3 regions of the Ensifer sp. ENS07 genome follow, and region 1 is predicted to be linked to each of the others. Evidence: predicted binding sites of a transcription regulator. Region 1 holds the regulator's gene; each other region holds the start of a gene.
The links. The regulator PhoB, encoded in region 1, activates phosphate uptake and scavenging genes when phosphate is short. The targets are predictions, from matches to a motif close to TGTCATNNANCTGTCAT.
Positions count from the first base shown of each region.

Region 2: the regulator PhoB is predicted to act here: its motif matches at 2,273-2,289, upstream of phnD (phosphate/phosphite/phosphonate ABC transporter substrate-binding protein).
Region 3: the regulator PhoB is predicted to act here: its motif matches at 2,903-2,919, upstream of IB277_RS35205 (putative 2-aminoethylphosphonate ABC transporter substrate-binding protein).

Region 1 covers NZ_JACVBE010000004.1:458,323-465,994, forward strand. The annotation lists gene pstA (phosphate ABC transporter permease PstA) at 1-206, shown strand, start outside; gene pstB (phosphate ABC transporter ATP-binding protein PstB) at 220-1,035, shown strand; gene phoU (phosphate signaling complex protein PhoU) at 1,086-1,799, shown strand; gene phoB (phosphate regulon transcriptional regulator PhoB) at 2,002-2,685, shown strand; gene IB277_RS17165 (GcrA family cell cycle regulator) at 2,754-3,275, opposite strand; gene IB277_RS17170 (aspartate aminotransferase family protein) at 3,697-4,896, shown strand; gene argF (ornithine carbamoyltransferase) at 5,001-5,918, shown strand; gene IB277_RS17180 (Hsp33 family molecular chaperone) at 6,217-7,206, shown strand; gene apaG (Co2+/Mg2+ efflux protein ApaG) at 7,265-7,657, opposite strand; gene IB277_RS17190 (hypothetical protein) at 7,656-7,672, shown strand, end outside.
Region 2 covers NZ_JACVBE010000020.1:100,968-108,639, reverse strand. The annotation lists gene IB277_RS35330 (iron ABC transporter permease) at 1-1,093, opposite strand, end outside; gene phnD (phosphate/phosphite/phosphonate ABC transporter substrate-binding protein) at 1,227-2,189, opposite strand; gene IB277_RS35320 (response regulator transcription factor) at 2,301-2,993, shown strand; gene IB277_RS35315 (sensor histidine kinase N-terminal domain-containing protein) at 2,983-4,365, shown strand; gene IB277_RS35310 (ABC transporter substrate-binding protein) at 4,362-5,363, shown strand; gene IB277_RS35305 (PLP-dependent aminotransferase family protein) at 5,395-6,885, opposite strand; gene IB277_RS35300 (benzoate/H(+) symporter BenE family transporter) at 6,995-7,672, shown strand, end outside.
Region 3 covers NZ_JACVBE010000020.1:71,852-79,523, reverse strand. The annotation lists gene IB277_RS35215 (putative 2-aminoethylphosphonate ABC transporter permease subunit) at 1-553, opposite strand, end outside; gene IB277_RS35210 (putative 2-aminoethylphosphonate ABC transporter ATP-binding protein) at 556-1,737, opposite strand; gene IB277_RS35205 (putative 2-aminoethylphosphonate ABC transporter substrate-binding protein) at 1,824-2,846, opposite strand; gene IB277_RS35200 (hypothetical protein) at 3,000-3,185, shown strand; gene phnY (phosphonoacetaldehyde dehydrogenase) at 3,209-4,663, opposite strand; gene phnA (phosphonoacetate hydrolase) at 4,674-5,936, opposite strand; gene IB277_RS35185 (2-aminoethylphosphonate--pyruvate transaminase) at 5,952-7,154, opposite strand; gene IB277_RS35180 (Na/Pi cotransporter family protein) at 7,257-7,672, opposite strand, start outside.

The DNA.
Region 1 (7,672 bases):
GCATGGTCGCCTTCGTCGTCGATTTTCCCGGTTCGCCGATGGAACCGTCGACGGCACTGCCGGTGCAGATCTACATGTGGGCCAATGAGGCGGAGCGCGCCTTCGTCGAGCGCACCTCCGGCGCAATCATCATTCTTCTCATCTTCCTGGTCGTCATGAACCTTGGAGCCATTCTGTTGCGACGTCGCTTTGAGCGCCGCTGGTAGTGAGGTAATTACTATGAACATCATGTCAGAAGCAGCAGTCGAGAAGGCTCTGGATCAGAAAATGAACACCGTGCCCTACAAGATGATCGGCAAGGATGTGTCGGTCTATTACGGCGAGAAGCGTGCGCTTTTCGACGTCAACCTCAACATCCGCGAGAACACGGTCACGGCGCTGATCGGTCCTTCGGGTTGCGGCAAGTCGACCTTCCTGCGCACGCTGAACCGCATGAACGACACGATCGAGAACTGCCGCGTCACCGGCAAGATCACGCTCGACGAGGACGACATCTACGACCCGACGATCGACGTCGTCGAACTGCGCGCCCGCGTCGGCATGGTCTTCCAGAAGCCGAACCCGTTCCCGAAGTCGATCTACGACAACGTCGCCTACGGCCCGCGGATTCACGGACTTGCCCGCACCAAGGCCGACTTTGACGAGGTGGTCGAGACCAGCCTGCAGAAGGCCGGTCTGTGGAACGAGGTAAAGGATCGTCTGCAGGAGCCCGGCACCGGCCTTTCCGGTGGTCAGCAGCAGCGTCTCTGCATCGCGCGTGCCGTCGCCGTCAGCCCGGAAGTCATCCTCATGGACGAGCCGTGCTCGGCTCTCGATCCGATCGCGACCGCCAAGGTCGAAGAGCTCATCCACGAGCTGCGCACGAACTTCACGATCGTCATCGTGACCCACTCGATGCAGCAGGCCGCCCGCGTTTCGCAGCGCACCGCCATGTTCCACCTCGGCAATCTCGTCGAGGAGAACGACACCGACAAGATGTTCACCAATCCGGATGACCAGCGCACCCAGGATTACATCATGGGCCGCTTCGGCTGAGGCCGCATAAGGCTGCAACAGTAACTGCAAAGCGCCCGTAAGGATCGACGATCATGTCCATGCATATCATGTCCGCCTATGACGAAGAACTGAAGTACCTGACGCGCCGCATCTCGGAGATGGGCGGCCTCGCCGAACAGATGGTCGCCGAGTCCGTTCGCGCGCTGGTCAACTCCGACCTGGCTCTCGCACAGAAGGTGATCTCGGACGACACCGTCCTCGACGACGCCGAGCGCCAGATCGGTGAGAAGGCGATCGTCACGATCGCCAAGCGTCAGCCGGTCGCCGCCGACCTGCGTGAGATCATGGGGTCGATCCGCATCGCCTCCGATCTGGAACGCGTCGGCGACCTTGGCAAGAACACCGCCAAGCGCGTGATCGCGGTCGCCGGCTCCGGCATTCCGCGCAAGCTCGCCCGTGGCCTCGAGCATCTGGCAGAGCTCGCTCTCGTCCAGCTCAAGGAAGTGCTCGACGTCTACGCCTCGCGCTCGCCGGAAAAGGCCAACAGCATCCGCGAGCGTGACGAGGAGATCGACGCGATCTACACCTCGCTGTTCCGCGAGCTCTTGACCTACATGATGGAAGATCCGCGCAACATCACGCCCTGCACGCATCTTCTGTTCTGCGCCAAGAACATCGAGCGCATCGGCGACCACGCGACCAATATCGCTGAGACGATCTATTACATGGCGACGGGTGCTCAGCCGGAAGGCGAGCGTCCGAAGGATGACACTACGTCGACGCTGGGCTCGGTCAACGACTGAGCGCCAAGCGCGCCGTAAGCATGCATGCCCTTTGAAATCTGATCCGGTCGCGGCTTCGGTCGCGGCCCCGAATTCCTGTATCTGAAGCATGCGGTTTTCGCCCCGCCTTTGAAAACGGCGGATGTGCTCCAGATTTAGAGTGTCTGAGCGCCGGCCGGGCCGATGAGCCCAAAGGCCGCCCGCGGTAAGGAGACGTTACCTGATGTTGCCAAAAATCGCCGTAGTCGAAGACGAAGAGGCGCTGAGCGTTCTGCTGCGTTACAATCTGGAAGCCGAGGGCTTCGACGTCGATACGATCCTGCGGGGCGACGAGGCGGAGATCCGGCTTCAGGAGCGGCTGCCCGACCTGCTTATCCTCGACTGGATGCTGCCCGGTGTTTCCGGCATTGAACTTTGCCGTCGGCTGCGCCAGCGTCCGGAGACCGAACGTCTGCCGATCATCATGCTGACGGCGCGCGGCGAGGAAAGCGAGCGCGTCCGGGGTCTGGCGACGGGTGCCGACGACTACGTGGTCAAGCCCTTCTCGACGCCGGAGCTGATGGCGCGCGTCAAGGCGATGCTGCGCCGGGCAAAGCCCGAGGTGCTGTCGACGCTGCTTCGCTGCGGCGACATCGAACTCGACCGCGAGACCCACCGCGTTCATCGCCGCAGCCGCGAAGTGCGCCTCGGCCCCACCGAGTTCCGTCTTCTGGAGTTCCTCATGTCCTCGCCGGGCCGCGTCTTCTCTCGCTCGCAGCTTCTGGATGGCGTCTGGGGGCATGACATCTATGTCGACGAGCGCACCGTCGACGTGCATGTCGGTCGTCTGCGCAAGGCTCTGAACTTCTCGAACATGCCCGACGTCATCCGCACCGTTCGCGGCGCCGGCTATTCGCTCGAAAGCTGAGCGGTCTGAAAGTCGCCAAGAAAAAAAGGGGCCGATCGGCCCCTTTTTTATTGATGCCGTCCAGCTTCTCAGCGGGCCCTGCGGCGCTCCCCCGACGGCTGGTAGGCCAGCCGCGCATGGAAGGTGCAGTAAGGCGAGGCTTCCGGGGAATCGTTGCCGCAGAAGTGAAACTCTTCCTTCAGCGGGTCGCCGATCGGCCACTTGCAGGTGCGCTCGGTGAGCTGGGTCAGCTCGAGGCGGCGCGACATCGGCACGACAACGTCGGTGCGGGTGCTGAAATCCTGCTCGGCAACGAGATCGACTTCGATTTCTTCCTTGAGAACGACAGCGCCGGCCGCGCGTGCAACCGGGCGGGTCGAAACGCGCGAAGCGTAGTTCGGTGCGCGCGGTGCCGAAGTCGGGCGCTTCGGACGGGCTGCTGTCGTGGTGCTGCCGCCGGCCTTGGCGCGACCTGGCAGGCTCAGGCGGTGAACCTTGCCGATGACAGCGTTACGGCTGACGCCGCCGAGCTGCGCCGCGATCTGGCTTGCGCTCAGGCCCTCGGACCAAAGCTTCTTCAGTTTCTCCACCCGCTCGTCAGTCCAGTTCATTTCTGCACTCTCCGTTCTCAGCGTTGGGGATGGCAGAATCCCTCACCGCACCCCGGCTAAACCCCGGGGTTGCAAACGCGATAACTCTTTTGGTGACTAGGTCCGCCGCATGCGTCTAGTAATTGAATGTTAACGTACTGACCGCTGGACTCTGTGGCAAGAGTCCCGGGAATCAGGCCGAATCGATTTCGTAGTTTTCCCCAACTTGCTCGGCCAGCGTTGCATTTTTGCAAGCCCTCCCGGACGATTTTTCTGCTGCCAGGAATCGACCCTTCATGTTGCGCTGCAAGGCTTGGTTTTGTTGACATTGCAGCGCGAAATGGGAATAGTGCCTGCGCCGCCGAAAGGCGGCATTTTTGATTTTTATCGGCCCGCGTGAGGCGCGGGATCGATGTCGATCTGGAGTGAAGGAGAGCCTCGCATGACTGCAACCACGCCGCTTTACGATACCTACATGCGCGCGCCGTTGCGTTTCGAGCGAGGAGAGGGCGCCTGGCTGATCGCTGAAGACGGCACGCGTTATCTCGATTTCGGTGCCGGCGTTGCCGTGAACTCGCTCGGCCACGCGCACCCGCACCTGGTCGAGGCGCTGAAGGCGCAGGCCGACAAGGTCTGGCACCTGTCCAACCTTTATGAAATTGCGGGCCAGGAAAGCCTCGGCCGCCGGCTGACGGCAGTGACCTTTGCCGACAAGGTCTTCTTCACCAATTCGGGCGCGGAAGCGCTGGAATGCGCCATCAAGACGGCACGGCGTTACCACTTCTCCAAGGGCCACCCGGAGAAGTTCCACGTCATCACCTTCGAAGGCGCCTTCCACGGCCGCACGATCGCGACGATCGCCGCCGGTGGTCAGCAGAAATACATCGAAGGTTTCGGGCCGAAGGCGCCGGGCTTCTACCAGGTTCCGTTCGGCGACATCGCCGCGGTCAAGAATGCGATCACCGAGGAAACCGCAGCGATCCTGATCGAGCCGATCCAGGGCGAGGGCGGCATCCGTCCGGCGACCAAGGAATTTATGCAGGAACTGCGCGCGCTTTGCGACGAGTTCGGCCTGCTCTTGATCCTCGACGAGGTCCAGACCGGCGTCGGCCGTACCGGCAAGCTGTTTGCCCATGAATGGGCGGATATCCGTCCGGATATCATGGCGGTCGCCAAGGGTATCGGCGGTGGCTTCCCGTTCGGCGCCTGCCTCGCGACTGAGGAAGCCGCATCTGGTATGGTGGCGGGCACGCATGGCTCCACATATGGCGGCAACCCGCTGGCCATGGCCGTCGGCAACGCCGTGCTCGACGTCGTTCTGGCCGACGGATTCCTGACGCATGTGCGCGATGTCGCGCTGGTCTTCCGCCAGGGCCTTGCGTCGCTCAAGGACCGTTTCCCTGATGTCATCGAGGACATCCGCGGCGACGGTTTGATGCTGGGCATCAAGGTGAAGGGCCCTTCGGCCGATCTGCTGAAGGAAATCCGCGGCGAAAAGCTCCTGGCCGTGCCGGCGGGCGAAAATGTGCTGCGTCTGCTGCCGCCGCTGACCGTGACGGCGGAAGAGGCGCGCGAGGGGCTCGCACGTATCGAACGCGCCGCCGAGGCGGTTCGCAAGGCAAGCGGCAACGCCGCGGCCTGAAGGTAGCGACCCAGGGACGACTAAGGCGTTAGAATGACCTTCGTGCGGGCACGTGGATAGCGTGCCGCACCAGGGACCGATTTTTCAGACAGGAACCGAGTACGATGGCAGGCACCAGACATTTTCTCGATCTTTCGGCCATGACGGCCGCCGACCTCCGGACGATCATCGACGATGCGCGCGTCCGAAAGGCGGCGACCAAGGCCGGAACTGCCGAGAAGCCGCTCGCCGGCAAGATGCTGGCGATGATCTTCGAAAAGCCCTCCACCCGCACCCGCGTTTCCTTCGATGTCGGCATGCGCCAGCTCGGCGGCGAAACCCTGTTTCTGTCGGGCACCGAAATGCAGCTCGGCCGCGCCGAGACGATCGGCGACACGGCCAAGGTGCTCTCGCGTTACGTCGACGCCATCATGATCCGCACCACCGACCATCGCCGCCTTCTGGAACTGGCCGAGCATGCGACGGTCCCGGTCATCAACGGCCTGACCGACGATACGCACCCCTGCCAGATCATGGCCGATATCCTGACCTTCGAGGAGCATCGCGGTCCGGTAAAGGGCAAGACGATTGCCTGGACCGGCGACGGCAATAACGTGCTGCATTCGCTGATCGAAGGTTCTGCCCGCTTCGGATACCGCATGAACATGGCCGTGCCGCTCGGTTCCGAGCCGCAGGACAAGTTCCTGAACTGGGCGCGCAACAATGGCGGCGAGGTCCTTTTGTGTCATGACGCCGAACAGGCCGTCGCCGACGCCAATTGCGTCGTGACCGACACCTGGATCTCGATGAACCAGGAACATCGCGCCCGCGGGCACAACGTCTTCCAGCCCTACCAGGTCAATGAAGCGCTGATGAAGCGTGCGGCCTCCGATGCGCTGTTCATGCACTGCCTGCCGGCGCACCGCGGCGAAGAGGTCACCGACGAGGTCATCGACGGCCCGCAGTCGGTGGTCTTCGACGAGGCGGAAAACCGGCTGCACGCACAGAAGTCGGTCATTGCCTGGTGCATGGGGCTCGTCTGAGCCGGCTGCCCGGTCGCGCGCGACGGCGAAGAGGCTTCAGTGCGCTCCGCCGAGCGTGCGCCATATAGGGGCGTGTTCACCGCACTTGACATTGTCCACGTGCGACACGATTTAGGCGGCATACGGGCGCTCCTGAAAGTAGTGAGCGCGCAACCGTCGAGGTGGTGCGTTGCTATGGCGGCGGCACATACCTGGTGGACAATCCGTTTATCGCGGGATCAACTGAGACAGCGAGCACGTTGCGCGGGGATAGCAATATCTCTGGTGCAGCTTGGTGGCTGAAGGCAAGGAGCAAGACATGACTGACATGACGCCAGGGCTTGGTGAGTTCGACTTTGCCGGTGACGATCACGTCGTGCCTTTCCAGGTGGAAGGCCTCGACGTGCGCGGCCGCGCCGTGCAGCTCGGCCCCATGCTGGACGCAATCCTCGAGCGCCACAACTATCCGCTTCCGGTCGCGCGTCTGGTTGCTGAAACCGTTGTACTCACCGTGTTGCTCGGGACCTCGCTGAAGTTTGAAGGCAAGCTGATCGTCCAGACTCAGGGCGATGGCCCTGTCGATCTGGTGGTCGCTGATTTCTCGACGCCGGATCGCGTGCGCGCCTATGCCCGCTACGATCAGGAAGCGCTTGCCGCTGCCGAAAAGGACGGCCGGACCCTTTCGCACGAGCTGCTCGGAAAGGGCGTGCTCGCCTTCACCATCGACCAGGGCGCCCATACCCAGCGTTACCAGGGGATCGTTGCGCTCGACGGAGCGACGCTGGAAGAAATCGCCGGCGTCTATTTCCGACAGTCGGAGCAGATCCCGACCAAGGTGCGCCTTGGCGTGGCCGAGCTTCTCGATCGCGACGAAAACGGCAAGCCGCGCCATCGCTGGCGCGCCGGCGGCATGGTCGCCCAGTTCCTGCCGGAAGCGCCGGAACGCATGCGCCAGCCCGACCTTTCCGGCGGTGATGGTGATGATGGTGAAAGCGCGTTCGGTGACGACGATCTCTGGGCCGAAGCCAAGGTGATGGTCGAAACGATCGACATGGACGAGTTGACCGATCCGATGGTCGGAACCGAGCGGCTGCTCTATCGCCTGTTCCACGAGCGCGGCGTCCGCGTCTACGAACCGCAGGCGGTCTACGACCGCTGCAGCTGCTCGCGCGAGAAGCTTCAGTCGGTGTTGTCCAACCTGAGCACGGACGACCTCGAAAGCACCATCGACGATGGCGAAGTCAAGGTGACCTGCGAGTTCTGCTCGACGACCTATCGCTTCGAAGCAAGCGAGGTGCGCCCGCAGTAGCGGGCGCTTCCGGCCGACTGGCCGCGATTTAGAGCGACGCTAGTCCGAAGGACGCGCTTCAGTTCAGGGTGCGCACGAGCCCGGGTGAATCGAGCGAGAAGGCGGGGATGGCAACGTTGAAGGTCTCTCCGCCTTCCGATTCCATGCTGTAGTGGCCGAACATGACGCCTGAGGGCGTATCCAGAGGGCATCCGGACGAATACTCATAGGTATCGCCGGGATTGAGCAGCGGCTGCTCGCCGATGACGCCCGGACCGCTGACCTCGTCGACTTGCCCGTTCTCATCGGTAATGTGCCAGTAGCGCGTCATCAACCGCACGGACGCGTCCGAGTGGTTTGAGATGACGATGCGATAGCCCCAGACATAGCGGCCGTCATCGGGATCCGACTGCTCTTCGAGATAGTACGGCTCCACCGTAACTTCTATGTCGCGGGTCAAAGCGCGATACATGGGCATCACCTTGCT
Region 2 (7,672 bases), on a different contig from region 1:
AGTAGGCGAGCGTGAAGTTGTCGAGCGCAAAAACGCCGGGTACCTTCATCACCGTGGTCATGGCGAGCGCCAGCAACGGAACGACGGCGCTGATCAGGAAGACCAGCGTGGCGAGCCCCGCTGCGGGCAGCCGGTACCCGCGAAGCGACGTCGTGCGGTTCATCGAACCCTTCGAGCCGATGACCACGAAACGGCGTGCTTCCTTCAACAGGTACATGTCGAGCGTAATCGAGATGGTGCCGAGCACGACGATGGTGAGCGCAAGGATCGCCCCCATTCCGGTCTGACTGGTGGAGATGGCGCGAAACAGCGAGGTCGCCAACACGTCGTAGCCGACGGGAACACCAAGGATATAGGCGACGCCGAAATCACCGAGACATTTGGCGAAGATCAGCGTGCAGGCCGAAACCAGCGACGGCAGCATCAGAGGCAGAATGATCTTGCGGGCGATGACGCCGTTGCCGGCGCCGATGACGCGGGCGGAATCCTCAAGCGTCGAATCGAACTGCCGCAACGCATTGCCGAACAGCAGGATGACGAAGGGCGTATAGTGCAACGCCAGGATAAGGGTGATCGGCAAGGCTCCATAGGCGAGCCAGTCCGGCGGGGCAAAGCCGAGCGCTTCCATCCAGCTCGGCTGTCCGCCGGTGGTCCTGTTCTTGAAGAGCGTCTGCCACGCAAGAGCAAATGTCCAGGACGGCAGCATGTAGGGGATGATCAGAACGGTGGCGAACCACTTCTTTCCGGGCATGTCCGTGCGGCTGATCAGCCAGGCCATCGGGATCCCGACCACCAGCGCAACCACTATCGCGCCGAAGGCAATAGTTGCGGTATGGAGCAGTGGCCGCCAGAACACGTCGGTGGCGATCACCGACAGGAAGACGCGGTTGAAATAGTAAAGCGTCAGCTCGCCCATCGATTGGCCGGAGCGGGCCTGGTCGGCGAACTGCACGAAGAACGCGTCCTTAAGCAGAAGCAGGATGGGCGCGGCAATCAGATAGGCGAACAGCACGACCAGACCGACGCCCACCATCGTGGTGGGGTCCTGGTTGTGGACCCTGTAATTGTAAATGGCTTTGCCAAAGTTTCGCATAGCAATCCCGTGGGTTGGAAGCCGCACAGCAGTCTCGGGCGGGTTCGCCCGGCCTGCGGTGACGTTTGTGGTAGGCGCGCGACAGGGCCTGCGCACACGGCGCATCGGCATCCTGTCGGGCTGTGGGATGAGGTCAGAAGGTGGAAGCGCCGGCCTTGTCGATGACCTCGCGCACGCTTGCCCAATCCCGATCGTAGCGGATCGGAAGGAAGCGCTCGTCGCCGTGAAACTCGCTCTTCATTTCCGGGGTGAATTCAAAGTCGAAGAAGCACCGCTTCATCGCCGCGACCAGCGGTGGGGCGAGATCATGCGCATAGGCAAAGGACGACGTCGGAAAGATGCCGCTGGTGAATATGACGCGCAGGTCTTCGCGCTTGACCATGCGCCGCTCAATCAGACGTTCCAGCACGTCCGACGCGACCGCCGCCATGTCGTAGTCGCCCGAGATCACGCCGAGAATGGACTTGTCATGGCCGCCGGACATGATCGGCGCGTAGTCTTCCCCCGGGCTCAGGCCTTCGCCCGGGAACAGCGCGCGTGGCGCCAGGTGCCCGGAGTTCGAGAACGCGGACGCGTGCGCCACGCGCCGCCCCTTTAGATCGGACAGGGTCTTGAACGGAGAGTCGGCGCGAACGATGGCAATCAGATTGTAGCCGCGCACCGCATTGTCGATGCCTTTTGCGGCGAAGGGAACGGCACCGGCACGGTTGACGGCCTCGACCGTCGGTCCAGTCGAGAAGCCCGCGAAATGTAGTCGTCCGGACCGCATGGCTTCGATCTCGGCCTTGCTCGATTGCACCGGGTAATAGACGATCTGGCGGCCGAGACAGGCACCGAGATGGGTGGTGAAATCCTTGAACAGGCTCGCATAGATGGCCGGTTCCTCGATCGGAGCATAGGCCCAGACGAGCGTCTGCGGATCCCGCCAATTCGAAGGGTCTGCCGGCGCATCGGCAACGTGGTCCTTGTCCGCGTCGCAATATCGCTCGTCGAGATCAGGGCTTGTCCCGCAACCGGCTTTCGCCGTTGTCGCTACGGGCAACAGCAGCACGCACGCCAATGCGAGGCCGGCTAGAAACAGCCTGTGCGCGTTCATGTCCACCCCTCCCCGAAGCTCCGCTCTCCCGGCGAAAGCTTCATAGTTCTCATCTGCTTTCCATCTGTGTATGGGAGTATCACTGTCACAATCCTGTCACCTGGAAACGCGATGCGCATTCTCCTGATCGAAGACACCCCCGACATCGCCTTTGCCATTTCCATGCGCCTGGAAAAGGAAGGCTACGAGGTCACGACCGCGTTCGACGGCGCGGAAGGAGAGCGGCTCGCCCTCAACGCCTCGCACGATCTGGTGATCCTCGACATCAACCTGCCGAAGCGGGACGGCTTCGCCATCCTGAGTTCCATGCGCCAGGGTGGGTTGACGCGTCCCGTCATCGTCATCACCGCCCGCAACCAGGTGGCCGACAAGGTCGATCTGCTCGAATTAGGCGCTGACGATTATTTGGTCAAACCGTTCGACCTGCACGAGCTCGTCGCGCGCATCCGGGCCGTCTCCCGCCGGCACCTGGGTGCGGCGCAATCGGTTCTGCGTTTGGGCTCGATTTCCATCGACCTTTCGGCCCGCGCGGTGATGCTCGAAGGCCGCCCGCTCGACCTCGGCCGCCGCGAATTCGACGTGCTGGAGGCGCTCGCGACCCGTGCCGGCACGACGGTCAACAAGGAGCAGCTAGTCGTGAAACTCTTCGGCTACGAGGACACGGGCACGCCGAATGCCGTGGAGCTTCTGGTTTCCCGGGTGCGCCGGAAGCTGGAGGACTGCGACATCGAGATCGTCACGCATCGCGGCGTAGGCTACATGCTGCGCCAGCGCTCCGGGAGCGGTGCAAGCGGTGCGCTCTGATTACTCGATCGAGCGCCGCATCCTTTCCAGCGGCGCTGCCCTGCTCATCATCATCGGGCTTTTCCTGTTCTGGATGGTGCGCTGGAATGCGCACAACGCGGCCGAAGAAGCTTTTGACCGGGTGCTTGGCGCGGCGGCACTTTCGATTGCCGATACGGTGTCGATCGAGGACGGCACCGCAAGCGTCGACCTGCCGCATTCCGCCTTCGCCATCCTCGGCACGTCCCGGCTCAATCGCATCTTCTACCGGGTGGCGGCTCCCGACGGGACGATCATTACCGGCTCGCCGATCCTCGGCCTGGAGATCCCGCACGGGACGGGACCGCAGTTGCGGCTGGCCGACAGCACCTACAGGGGTGAACGGATCCGCATCGCCGCCGTCGCCCGCTACAGCACCGATGCCGCCGGCGGCGGCTGGGTCGACGTTCTCGTCGGCGAAACGCGCGAAGCGCGCGATCAACTTGGGTTGCATCTGACCTTCAATGCCGCCCTTCCCGCAATCGCCGTGTCCGTGCTGGCGTTCCTGCTGATCTGGCTTGCGGTCCGCCAGGCTTTTGCACCGCTGAGAACCGTCGAGGCCGATCTGCGCCACCGTGCCTCCTCTGATCTCAGCCCGGTCTCCGGCCCGGTGCCAAGGGAGGTGAGCGCGCTGATCTCGGCGCTCAACGATTTCATGGGTCGGCTCGATTCCGTGCTCGTCGGCCTGAAGAGCGTGACGGCCGACGCTGCCCATCAGTTGCGTACGCCCCTGACCGCCTTGCGCGCGCTTGCAGAACTTTCGATCGACGAAGCGCCGGCCGGCAGGCTGCGTGACATTCTCGGCCGCATCCACGCCAACTCGGTCAATGCCAGCGTTCTCGCAAACCAGCTTCTGTCGGATGCAAGCACGCTGCACGGCATTGAATCGCGCCTGCGCGAGACCCTCGACATGCGCCTAGTCGTGCGGGAAGCCATCCGTCGCCTGCAGGCGGAAGGCTCCTATCCCGCCGCCGCCGACATGTTCACGCTCAACCTGCCCAGCAACGCTGTCGAGATCGAGGCGGAGGCCGTGAGCCTGCGCGAGATGATACGCAACATCATCGAAAATGCGCTCGTGCACGCTCCAGGGTCTATCGACATCACCGTGACAGAGGTGAATCGCTTGGTCCGCTTCGTTGTTTCCGACCGGGGGCCTGGAATCCCGAGGGATATGCGCAAGCAAATGTTCGAACGCTTTTCGCGGGCCGACAGCAGTAAACCGGGTTCCGGACTTGGGCTCGCCATTGCCAGAACCGTTGCGGAAGCCATGGGCGGCAGCATCAGCCTCGACGATCGGGATGGAGGCGGGTTGTCGGTCGTGGTTTGCCTGCCCAAAGGCGGAACCCCGGCATGATCGCTCGGTTCACGCTCATGCTTCTCGCCGCGCTCTTTGCCGCATCGACGCCGGCGCGAGCCACTCCGGAGCGGCTCACCATCGTCGGGGTCGACGCGCAGCCGACGATGCAGCCATTGCTCGACGCCCTTCAAGCCGACATGCCACACACAAAGGGCCAGTACAGGCAGGCCCGGCCGAGCCAGATCATTTCGCGGCTGCTGGCAGGCGTCGACGACACCGACCCGATCGATGTGCTCGTGCTGCCGACGCCGGACCTCGCCGTTTACCTGGCCAACGAAGGCAGTGTCGCGCAGCATCGCGCTTCGGCGGTCAAGCACGGGCCGCAGCAACAGGTTCACTGGCGCAGCGAAGTCTTCAGCATCGGCTACGATCCGGCGGTCTTTGTCGTGCGCAAGGGCGCGATGGCGCCGTTCGACGTCCCGCGCACGCGGACGGAGCTTGCGCGCACGCTGGAGCAGAACCGCGCGCGCCTGCTACGACGGGTCGGGTTGGTCAACATCGGCATCGACAATGTCAGCTATGCCTTCGCCTCGCAGGAGGCGCTTCGATCGCCGCTCTTCTGGCGCATATCCCGAGCCGTCGGTGCGTCGCAGGCGCGCATATTCGACAGCAACGAGGAACTGCTGCAAGCGATGGCGGAAGGCCGCATCGACATTGGCTACAATGTGCCCTTGTCCGCCGTGCGCAAATGGATGAGCAAGACCGCATCCATCGAGATGGTGATCCCTGAGGACTATGTGCTGGCGCTGCCCTGGACGGCATTGATCCCGGAGAAGGCGCGCAATCGCTCGACCGCCGGCGACGTGGTCGACTTCCTGCTTTCCGGTCGCGCCGACCGCGCGCTTGAAGAGGTCGGCCTGACCCGGTCGCGGGATCTCGACACGATGAAAAACGTCCAGTTCATCGAACTGGGACCGGAGCTGCTCGTCTATCTCGACGCCGTCAAGCGCAGCAGATTTCTCGACACGTGGTTCCAGCTCGTGATCCAGGACTAATACCGAAACGTTGGGGCGGCGCTTGGACGACCTATGACTTCGCCGCGGCCCGGAAGGCACCAGCCAGCTTCCGCACCGCCCCCTCGATCTCGCTTGGCGTATAAGCGGCAAACCCCATGAGGAACCCGGGCTCGGGCTTGCCGCCGGCGTGAAGCGCGGACAATCCCATGATCTCGATCCCGACACGTCGTGCCGCATCGACGGCCGCGGCCTCCGAGATCGCACCTGTCAGCGCGCACGGCATCTGCAGGCCGCCATCGGGCACCCGCGCTTCAAGGAAATGCGGCAGATGTTTTCCGACAAGCGTCGCCAAAAGGTCGAGCCGGTCGGCGTAGATGCTGCGCATTGTGCGCACATGGGCGCCGAAATGCCCGCCTTCCATGAAGCGCGCGAGTGTCATTTGCGCCATCGGAGCGGAGTGCCCGTCAAGCAGAGTACGCGCGACGGTCATCGGCTTGACCAGCTCAGGCGGCAGAACTGCATAGCCGATCCGAAGCCCTGGAAAGAGCGATTTGGTGAAGGTGCCGATGTAGATCGTCCGGTCGTGCGGATCGAGGCCCTGAAGGCAGGCCGTTGGTTTGCCGGCATAGTGGAATTCGCTGTCGTAGTCGTCCTCGAGGATCCAGGCCTGATGGCGGCTCGCCCATTCGATCAGCGCAAGGCGGCGATCGAGCGTCAGCGTGGCGCCGGCCGGGAACTGATGCGAGGGCGTCAGGAATACGGCCTTGACCTTGCGCGTCTCCGCCTTGATCTGGTTGACGGCGATGCCATGGCGGTCGACGCGGATGGGGACGCATTCGAGCCCCGCCGCATCGAACGCCTTGCGCGCGCCGTAATAGGCCGGATCCTCGATGAAGATGCGGTCACCGGGATCGAGCAGCATGTTTGCGCACAATGTCAGCGCCTGCTGCGAGCTGGTGAGGATCAGCACCCGTTCGGCCGTGGTACGGGCGCCGCGTTCTAGGTTCACATAGTCGGCAATGGCACGGCGCAGCTCCTCGATCCCTTGCGGGTCGCCGTGAAGCAGCGCCCTTCTGCCGGTTTCGCGCAAGACCTGCCGTCCGAGGCGCTCCCACAGCGCGAGCGGAAAAGTGCGCGTCTCCGGCACGCCATGGGCGAAGGGGCGGGGCAACAGCTGTTCACTGACGCCGCCGCTGCCGAACATGGCATTGCCCCGCCTGCTCAAAGCCGCTGCCTGGTTGGGCGACTGCGCGCGCCTTGGAGACAGGCGCCTGCCGGGTGCAAACTCCTTCACCTCGGCCACGAAACTGCCGCTCCCGACGCGACGGTCGATGAAGCCTTCGGCATGAAGCTGGCCATAGGCCGCTTCGATCGTATCGCGCGATACGCCGAGGGATTTGGCGAGCACGCGCGAAGCTGGAAGCGGCTTTCCCGGCCCAAGCGCACCGTCGAGGATCAACTGCCGGATCGCCCGCTGGATGCGCGCATGAAGCGGCATCCCAGCCTGGGCGGGCTGGGCAATCCATGCCTTCACGGACTCGAGTTGGGAATGCTTGAACAAATGGTCTGATCATCTTCAGAAAAATGGATGGGCATATCGGGCCAATGACTGGCTATTTGTCAACGCGGCTTGCCAGTCCTCCCCGAAATTTCAGGAGCCCCGATAGATCATGTCATCACATGTTTTCCCGTCATCCCTTCGCTTCAACGACCTTGCCCATCCCATTGTCGCGGGTCTGATCTCCGTCATCGTCAACTATGGCGGCACCTTCATCCTGGTCTTTCAAGCCGCGAAAGTGGCTGGGCTCAGCCCCGAGTTGACGGCTTCCTGGGTCTGGTCGGTCTCGATCGGCGTGGGAATGACGGGGCTTTGGCTGAGCTGGCGCTATCGCGAGCCTATCATCACCGCCTGGTCGACGCCGGCCGCAGCCTTTCTCGTCACTGCGCTTGCGACCACGCCCTATGCCGAGGCCATCGGCGCCTACATGATCTCGGCTCTAGCCTTCGTCGCACTCGGGCTTTCGGGCTATTTCGAGAAGGTCATCCGGCTGATCCCGCCAGGCATCGCCGCGGGCCTGCTCGCCGGTATCCTGCTGCAGTTCGGCATCGGCGCGTTCGGCGGCGCAAGCGTCGATCCGTTGCTCGTCGGCCTGCTGATTATCGCCTACGTCGTCCTGAAGCGCTTCTCCGCCCGCTATGCCGTGGTCGGCATCCTCGTTCTCGGGCTCCTGTTCCTGCTCGCGGAGGGCCGGGTCGACCTGTCGGGTCTGAAGTTGGAGTTCGCGGCGCCCATTTTCACCATGCCGTTGTTCTCGCTGAACGCGCTGCTTTCGGTCGCACTGCCGCTG
Region 3 (7,672 bases), on a different contig from region 1:
CGGAATTGTAGATCGACTGCGCAAGCGCCGGCGTCGAGAAATAGGTCGTGAAGTTCGTAAAACCCAGAGCGCGCGCGGGTCGCAGCACGACGCGCCGGAAGGTACCGGAATCATAGTCCCGCCACTCAGTCCCCTTTTCGAGGGTGGAGCCGACCAGGAAGGCGGCATCGTCGTTCGTGCCGCGAATACGGTAGTGAACGGGGCTGCGGAACTTGAAATCCGGGAATAATTTTGTGGCCGCGAGCCGTCCGTCGGAACTGCTGGAAAGCTCGGCTTCCGTCACCGCCCCGAGTTCCCGGTTCAGGTCTTCGGCGGTGACGACCGGCCCCCAGTTCGCCCCCGTCTCGTCGCTCACCTGGAACTCGAAAGCCGAAAGCTCGAACCGGTAGGTCGACAGCGACTTCGACAGCATGACGAAGAGCGGCGCGCCAAGCGCGACGACCAGATATAGCCCGATGACTGCCATGAAGCCGAGCTTGATGCGGTCGTCTTTGGAGGATTCCTGGCGCAGCCGCTTGCCGATCAGGGGAAGGTGGGGTGCTTCCAGAACCATGTTCATCGTCCAGCCCCCCTCGGATAGAGCAGCAGGCGTTCGCGCGGGATCTCCACCTGGATGGCGCCGCCGGTTTCGATCCGGAGGCGTCTCACCGCGTTGACGGAGAAGTCGGCAACCAGCGTGCGCTCGCCGAGACGCGGGGCCGTCAGGCGCGTGCGCCAGAACATGCCGAGGAACTCCATCTCGCGCACCTCGGCATCGATCAGGTTCTGCGGTGTGGCCGGCCGGTCGCTGGCGTTGACGGCATGGGCATCGGCTCCGTGGGGAATGATGTCGACCGGGCGGACGACCGCCGTTGCCGCATGGCCGGCGGAAAAATCCTCCGTCGAACAGCAAAAGGCGGAGTGGCCGATCTCGACTTCGTCATCTCCAAGAACCCGGGCTTCGAACTGATTGGTCTCGCCGATGAAGTCGGCGACGAACAGCGTTTCGGGATGACGGTAGATTTCGGTCGGCGAGCCGACCTGCTCGATGACGCCGTGGTTCATGACGACGATCCGGTCGGCCATGGCGAGGGCCTCCTCCTGGTCGTGCGTCACCATGATGGTCGTCACACCGAGCTTTCTCTGCAGCGCCTTGATCTCATGGCGAAGGTGCACGCGAACCTTGGCGTCGAGTGCCGACAGCGGCTCGTCGAGCAACAATAGCCCCGGCGAGATGGCGATGGCGCGGGCAAGCGCGATGCGCTGTTGCTGGCCACCGGAAAGCTGGGCCGGATACTTCTTGCCGTGCGCCGAAAGGCCGACCGTTTCCAAGAGTTCAGCGACCCGGGATGCGACCCCCGCCTTCGATCGGCCGGTGTTTTCCAGGCCAAAGGCGATGTTCTGCTCGATCGTCAGATTGGGAAAGAGCGCATAAGACTGGAAGACGATGCCATAGTCGCGGCGGGAAGCCGGCAGCGTCGAGATATTGCGGCCGTCTTGCAGGATGGTGCCTTGCGTCTGCAGGTCGAGACCGGCGATGGCTCGCAGCAACGTCGTCTTGCCGCAGCCGGACGGGCCGAGAAAACAGACGAACTCGCCCCTGGCAATCGACAGCGAAATGTCGCGAAGCGCGACGAAATCGCCATAGGTCTTCCAGAGATCCGAGATCTGCAAGTAGGGGGCCGGCTCCGCGGCCGCGTCATCGGCGAAGTGCTGACGGCTGGTGGGCGTCGGTTCGATCGACAGGGCATGCCTCATCTGCAAGCTCCGCTGGCTTGAGGGATTTTCTTTCCGAGAAATGCGATCGGGCGCAGCGCAAAGGCGCTGCGCCCAGCCGATCAGGCTCAGCTCTTCGGTTCAGACTTGGCGTCGTAACGCTTCTGCCATTCCTTGAGGATGTCAGAGCGGTTGTTTGCGGCCCACTCGAAGTCGTTGACGATCATCCGGGAAGCGATGTCGTCGGGCAGGTGCTCGACCTGCTTGGCGACGCCCGGATAGGCAACGACGGCATAGCCGGCATTGTACATTTCGTTCGCTTCCTTGGTGACCGACCAGTCGACGAGCGTCTTTGCGGCTTCGAGGTTTGCCGTGCCAGCGATGATTGCGGTTGCCTCGGCCTCCCAGCCCGAACCCTCGGCGGGGAAGATGATGTCGATCGGTGCACCGGCACTCTTGGCCTTGGCGCCCGGAAACTCGAAGGACACGCCGATGACGGCTTCACCGGCGCCTGCCATCTTGCACGGCTTGGAGCCGGAATGGGTGTAGGCGGAGATGTTCTCGTGGAGCTTGTCCATGTAGTCCCAGGCCTTCTCCTCGCCCCACATCTGCATCCAGCCGGAGACGTCGAGGAAACCGGTGCCCGAGGATGCCGGGTTCGGCATCACCACGTGGCCCTTGTATTCGGGGTTCGTCAGGTCTTTCCAACTCGTCGGCGGCTTGAGGCCGAGCTTTTCGCCCTCGACCGTGTTGTAGCAAAGAGCCGCGACATAGGCGTCCATGCCGACCCAGCTCGGCGGCGTGTCCTTGTCGACGAATTTCGGGTCGAGCGTCTCGACGCCCTTGGGCTGGTAAGGTTCCAGCATGCCTTCGGTCTTCAAGAGAAGCAGCGAGGTTGCAGCGAGCCCCCAGACGACATCGGCCTGCGGATTGTCCTTTTCTGCAAGCAGCTTGGCGGTCATGACGCCTGTGGAATCGCGCACCCAGTTGATCTTGATGTCCGGGTGGGCCTTTTCGAAGGTCGCCTTGTAGCGGTCGAGGTCGACGGCTTCGACGGCGGTGTAGACGGTGAGCTGCGTTTCAGCGGCAGCGATGGCAGGAAGCACAGCGGAAACGGCGCCGGCAAGCACAAAGAGCATGCGTCTGTTCATGATTGAAGTTCTCCTCTGAGGTCCTGGTAAAACCGGGGAAGCGCGGCGGACAATCTTGTCGTTGCCCTGTTGTGATCGGCTTCGGGAAACATTCTGCGCAGCGGTTTCCTGTAAGTAAAATTTATTATTCTTATCGATTAGAAGAAAAAAACTATGGATGTTCTGCCGCAGAACTGGGCATGGAAACCGCGCTTGACCAAGGCGGCGGCAGGTTTCGATACGATTTCGCACAATCTGCCGGATGAAGGAGCAGATCTAAGATTGCGCGTCGCGCAGAGCCCCGCGACGCTGCGGGAGCAAATAAAAAGGGAGCCGCCATGGCGGCTCCCAGAGGGGTGAATCAGCGGGGGAAACGCTTGAAATCACCATGGCAAGGAGAATGTCTTGACGTTGGTAAAGCTCTTCATCGCCTCGATGACGCCTTCCTTGTAGCCGTTGCCGGAATCCTTGATGCCGCCGAAGGGGCTCATCTCGATCCGGTAACCCGGCACTTCCCAGATGTTGACCGTGCCGACCTTCAGCCCGGCGATGTATTTCTGCATTCGCCGGAAGTCATTGGTGCAGACGCCGGAAGAAAGGCCGAAGGCGGTTGAGTTCGAGAGCGCGATCAGCGCGTCGTCATCATCGGGCGCGCGCACGATCGGTATGATCGGCGCGAAGGTTTCTTCCATCACCAGTTCGCTCGAATGCTTAACGCGGTCGACAACGATTGGCGGCAAGAGGGCGCCTTTACGGCCGGGATCGTAGAGGATCTCCGCCCCTTCTTCCGCTGCCCGGTGCACCCGCCGCTCGAAGACTTCCGCCGCCTTGGCATGGACGACCGTGCCAAGGTCCGTCGCCCGGTCCATCGGATCGCCGAACCTCAGCTTTTTCGCTCGCTCGAGCACCAGCGGCACGAAGCGGTCGGCAACGCTCTCCTGGCAGAGGATGCGTTTCACAGCGGTGCAACGCTGGCCGGAGTTCTTCGTCGCGCCGGCAACGGCCAGATCCGCGGCTCTTGCGAGATCGTCGTCCGACAGATCGTTGAGGATGATCAGCGGGTCGTTGCCGCCGAGCTCCAGGATCTGCCGCTTGTAGTGGGCGTGGGCCGCGATCAGCTTGCCGACTGGAACGCTGCCGGTAAAGGTGATGAGGTCGAAGTTCGGATTGGTGATCATCTCCATGCCAATATCGGCGGGCCAGCCGGTCACGACCGAGAGCATTTCCGGCGGCAGGCCGGCCTCATAGAGAATGTCGGCGAAGATAAGCGCCGTCATCGGCGTCAGTTCTGTCGGCTTGAGCACAACGCAATTGTTCGTCGCAACCGCCGGCGCGACCTTGTGTGCCACCATGTTGAGCGGATGGTTGAACGGCGTGATCGCCGAAATGGCGTTGAGCGGTTCGCGCGTGGTGAAGATCTTGCGCGCCTTGCCGTGTGGTGTGAGGTCGCAGGAGAAGATCTCGCCGTCGTCATGAATGCACATCTGGCCCGAGAGCGTCAGCACGTCGAAGGCGCGGCCGACCTCGTAGAGCGAGTCCTGCTTGGAGATCCCGAGCTCCAGCGTGATCAGATCAGAGATCTCCTCCTTGCGGGCAACGAGCAGGTCCGCAGCCTTGAGCAGGATGCGCTGACGCTCGTAACGCGTCAGCTTCGGCTGGTAGGCGGCCGCGATCTCGAAGGCCTTGCGCGCATGCTCGGCGCTGCCCGCAGGCACCGTGCCGATCACCGCATCGTTGAAAGGGTAGCGCACCTCGATGCGCCCTTCGGTATCGACTGTCTTGCCGGCGATCCGCATGGGCTCGTGGCGAATTGCAAATGCTGTTTCCACCTTGGTCATCGCTCCCTCCCTAGTGCGTTGTCTGGGCGGCTGCGACGAGCGCGTAGTAGAACGCATCGAAATTGCGCAACGACGCGGATGTCAGCAATTCGGGCAGTTTGCGGTTGGCGATGAAAGGCACCGCCTGTTCGGTCAGGCCGCCATGCGAGCGCAGCGGTTCGTTCAGCGCCGCCAGATCATGGCGATGTTCGCTGGTGCCGAGCGTCTTGTTTTCCGAGGAGATCAGCACGAGATCGCCGATCCGATCGTCGGGCAGCTCGAAGCGTACGCAGGCTTCCGGGCGGGAGAGCACGACGTCGATGCCTTCGATCGCCTGCAGCCGCTCGATGATCTCCTCCTTGTCCGCACTTTCGGGCAGATAGGCCGTGGCAAACGAGCCGAGCGCGCCGTGATGCACGACATAGGGGTCGGTGATCGGCAGGATGACGCGCGCGGCGTCCTTGCCGAGCCATTGGTCGAGCAGGTCCTGCACGTAGATGACATCCGGCGAACCGTCCGCCTTGTGCTTCGGCTTCATACCGTGGTCGGCCGTGACGATGATGGCCGCGCCGAGCGCGTCGAGTTCGGTCAGATACTTGTCGAACATCTCATAGAAGGCGTTCGCCTGGGGTACGCCCGGCGCATATTTGTGCTGCACATAGTCGGTGGTCGTCAGGTACATGACATCCGGCCGAAATTCCTTGAGCAGCTTGACGCCGGCGGCAAAGACGAATTCGGAGAGATCGGCCGAATAGACTTCCGGTACAGCGCGACCGAGCCAGGCCGAGGCATTGTCGAGGCCGTTTTCCGCCTCGGTCGTCTTGTCCGCCTTTTCAGACGAGAAGCAGATGGCCCTGCCCTCGTCATACTTCAGCCCGTGGCCGAGCAGCGCCCTGAGCTTGTCCTTCGCCGTCACCACGGCGACCTTCGCACCCGCATCGTAGAATGCCTTGAAGATGGTCGGGGCGCGCAGGAAGCGTGGATCGTTCATCATCACTTCGTTACCCGTCTGCGGTTCGTAGAGATAGTTGCCGCAGATGCCGTGGATCGCCGGCGGCCGGCCGGTAGCGATGGAAAGGTTGTTCGGATTGGTGAAGCTCGGGATAACGCTGAGCGCGGTGCGCTCCGTCCCGGTCTTGCGGATGCGCTCGAGCGTCGGCATCAGCCCGGCCTTGATGGCTTCGTCGAGATAGGCCGGCTCGCAGCCGTCGAGGCAGATGGCGATGGCCGGGACATTCGGCCAGGGATAGGTGCGACGGTTGGCGGTAACGGTGATCTTGGACATCTTGTTCATCGTAATTTCCTCAGTTCAGGCAGCGAGACGGCGACGTTCTTCAAGGGCGACGGCCGGGGGAGCGGCGCTGTCGACGCCCATTTCGGAGAGTGAGTTGCGGGCGGCCTCGACCACGCGGCGCATGACATGCTCGTCCATGCGACCGATGCAGCCGACGCGGAAACTGTCGACCACCGTCAGCTTACCCGGGTAGATTATGAAGCCTTTGTCCTTCATCAGGTCGTAGAAGCGGTCGAAGGCGAAGGCCGGGTGGGCCGGGCTGAAGAAGGTGACGATGATCGGCGACAGCCACTGGTCGGCAAGCAACGTCTCGAAACCGGCCTCGCGCATGCCCGCGACCATGACGTCGCGGTTGCGGGCATAACGGGCTCCGCGACCGGCGACACCGCCCTCTTCCCGATGCAGACGCAAGGCCTCCAGGAACGCCGCGACAACGTGGGTCGGCGGCGTGAAGCGCCACTGGCCGGTCTTGTTCATGTAGTCCCACTGGGCATGCACATCGAGGCTGAGTGAATGGCTGCGCCCCTTGGCTGCCTCCAGTTCGCTCTTGCGGGCGATAACGAAGCCGAAGCCCGGCACACCCTCGATGCACTTGTTGGCGGAAGAAACGATCGCCTCGTAGCGGAAATCGCCGATACCGGCCGGCACTGCGCCGAAGGCGCTCATGGAGTCGACGAGCAACTTGCGACCGCGGGAATAGACTGTGTCGGAAATCTCCTTCAACGGGTTGAGGATGCCGGAGCTCGTTTCGCAATGGACGATCACGACATGGGTGATTCCAGGGTCGGCATCGAGCGCTGCTGCAACCTCCGGACCGCGTGGCGGCATGTAGTCGCCCTTGTCGATCGTCACATGGTCACGACCGAGATAGGAAAGCGTCTGGGCGATGCGCTTGCCATAGGCGCCGTTCATCAGCACCAGCACACGGCCGTCCTTCGGGACGAAGCTGCCGAGCATCGCCTCGACCGAAAACGAACCGCTGCCCTGCATCGGCACGCAATCGAACTCGCCCTTGGCATCGCCGGCAATCTCGAGCAGTTCCTGGCGAAGCTTGGCGGTCATTGCCCGGAAATCGCCATCCCAGGAACCCCAGTCCCGCAGCATGGCTTCCTTAACCCGATAGGCCGTGGTTAGCGGGCCGGGCGTCAAGAGATAGGGCTCGCCCAGCCTCGGTGTTTCCAGGGGCGCGATGGTTCTTTCAGAAGCGGTGTTTGGCATTGTCCGTCCTCGCGGTTGGCGTGTTCGAGAACGACAATGGGGCGGAAACATCTATCTGTAAAATCGTTCTTTTGTATCAATCTATCGTTTCAATTTATATATCTAAGCAGCAGGCACAAGCCGGCTTTCCAGGAGGTCCCCGCTCTCGCGCAGGCGCGGATAGGCCATCGTCGTCACCAGCGAATTGACCTCCTTCAGCGCCCGAACGATCTCGAGATGCATGTCGCTCGACAGGATGCTGGTCGCGATGCCCTGCCGAAGCCGCTCCAGATGGCACTTGCTGCTTTCTTCGACCAGGCGACGCACATGTTCCTTCTGCCGAACCATTTCGCGCGCGATCACCGGGTCCGGGGAGACGAGAAGATTGGCCGCCAGCCTGACGTTGGAAGACACGGCCGCATGCAGCAAGGTGAGTTCACGCCATCCCTCCTGCGAGAAGGTCCCTGCGCCCGCAAGCCGCTCCTCGGCCATTTGCAGGAGGCTCTTTGCGACGACGTCTCCGGCATATTCGAGATGGA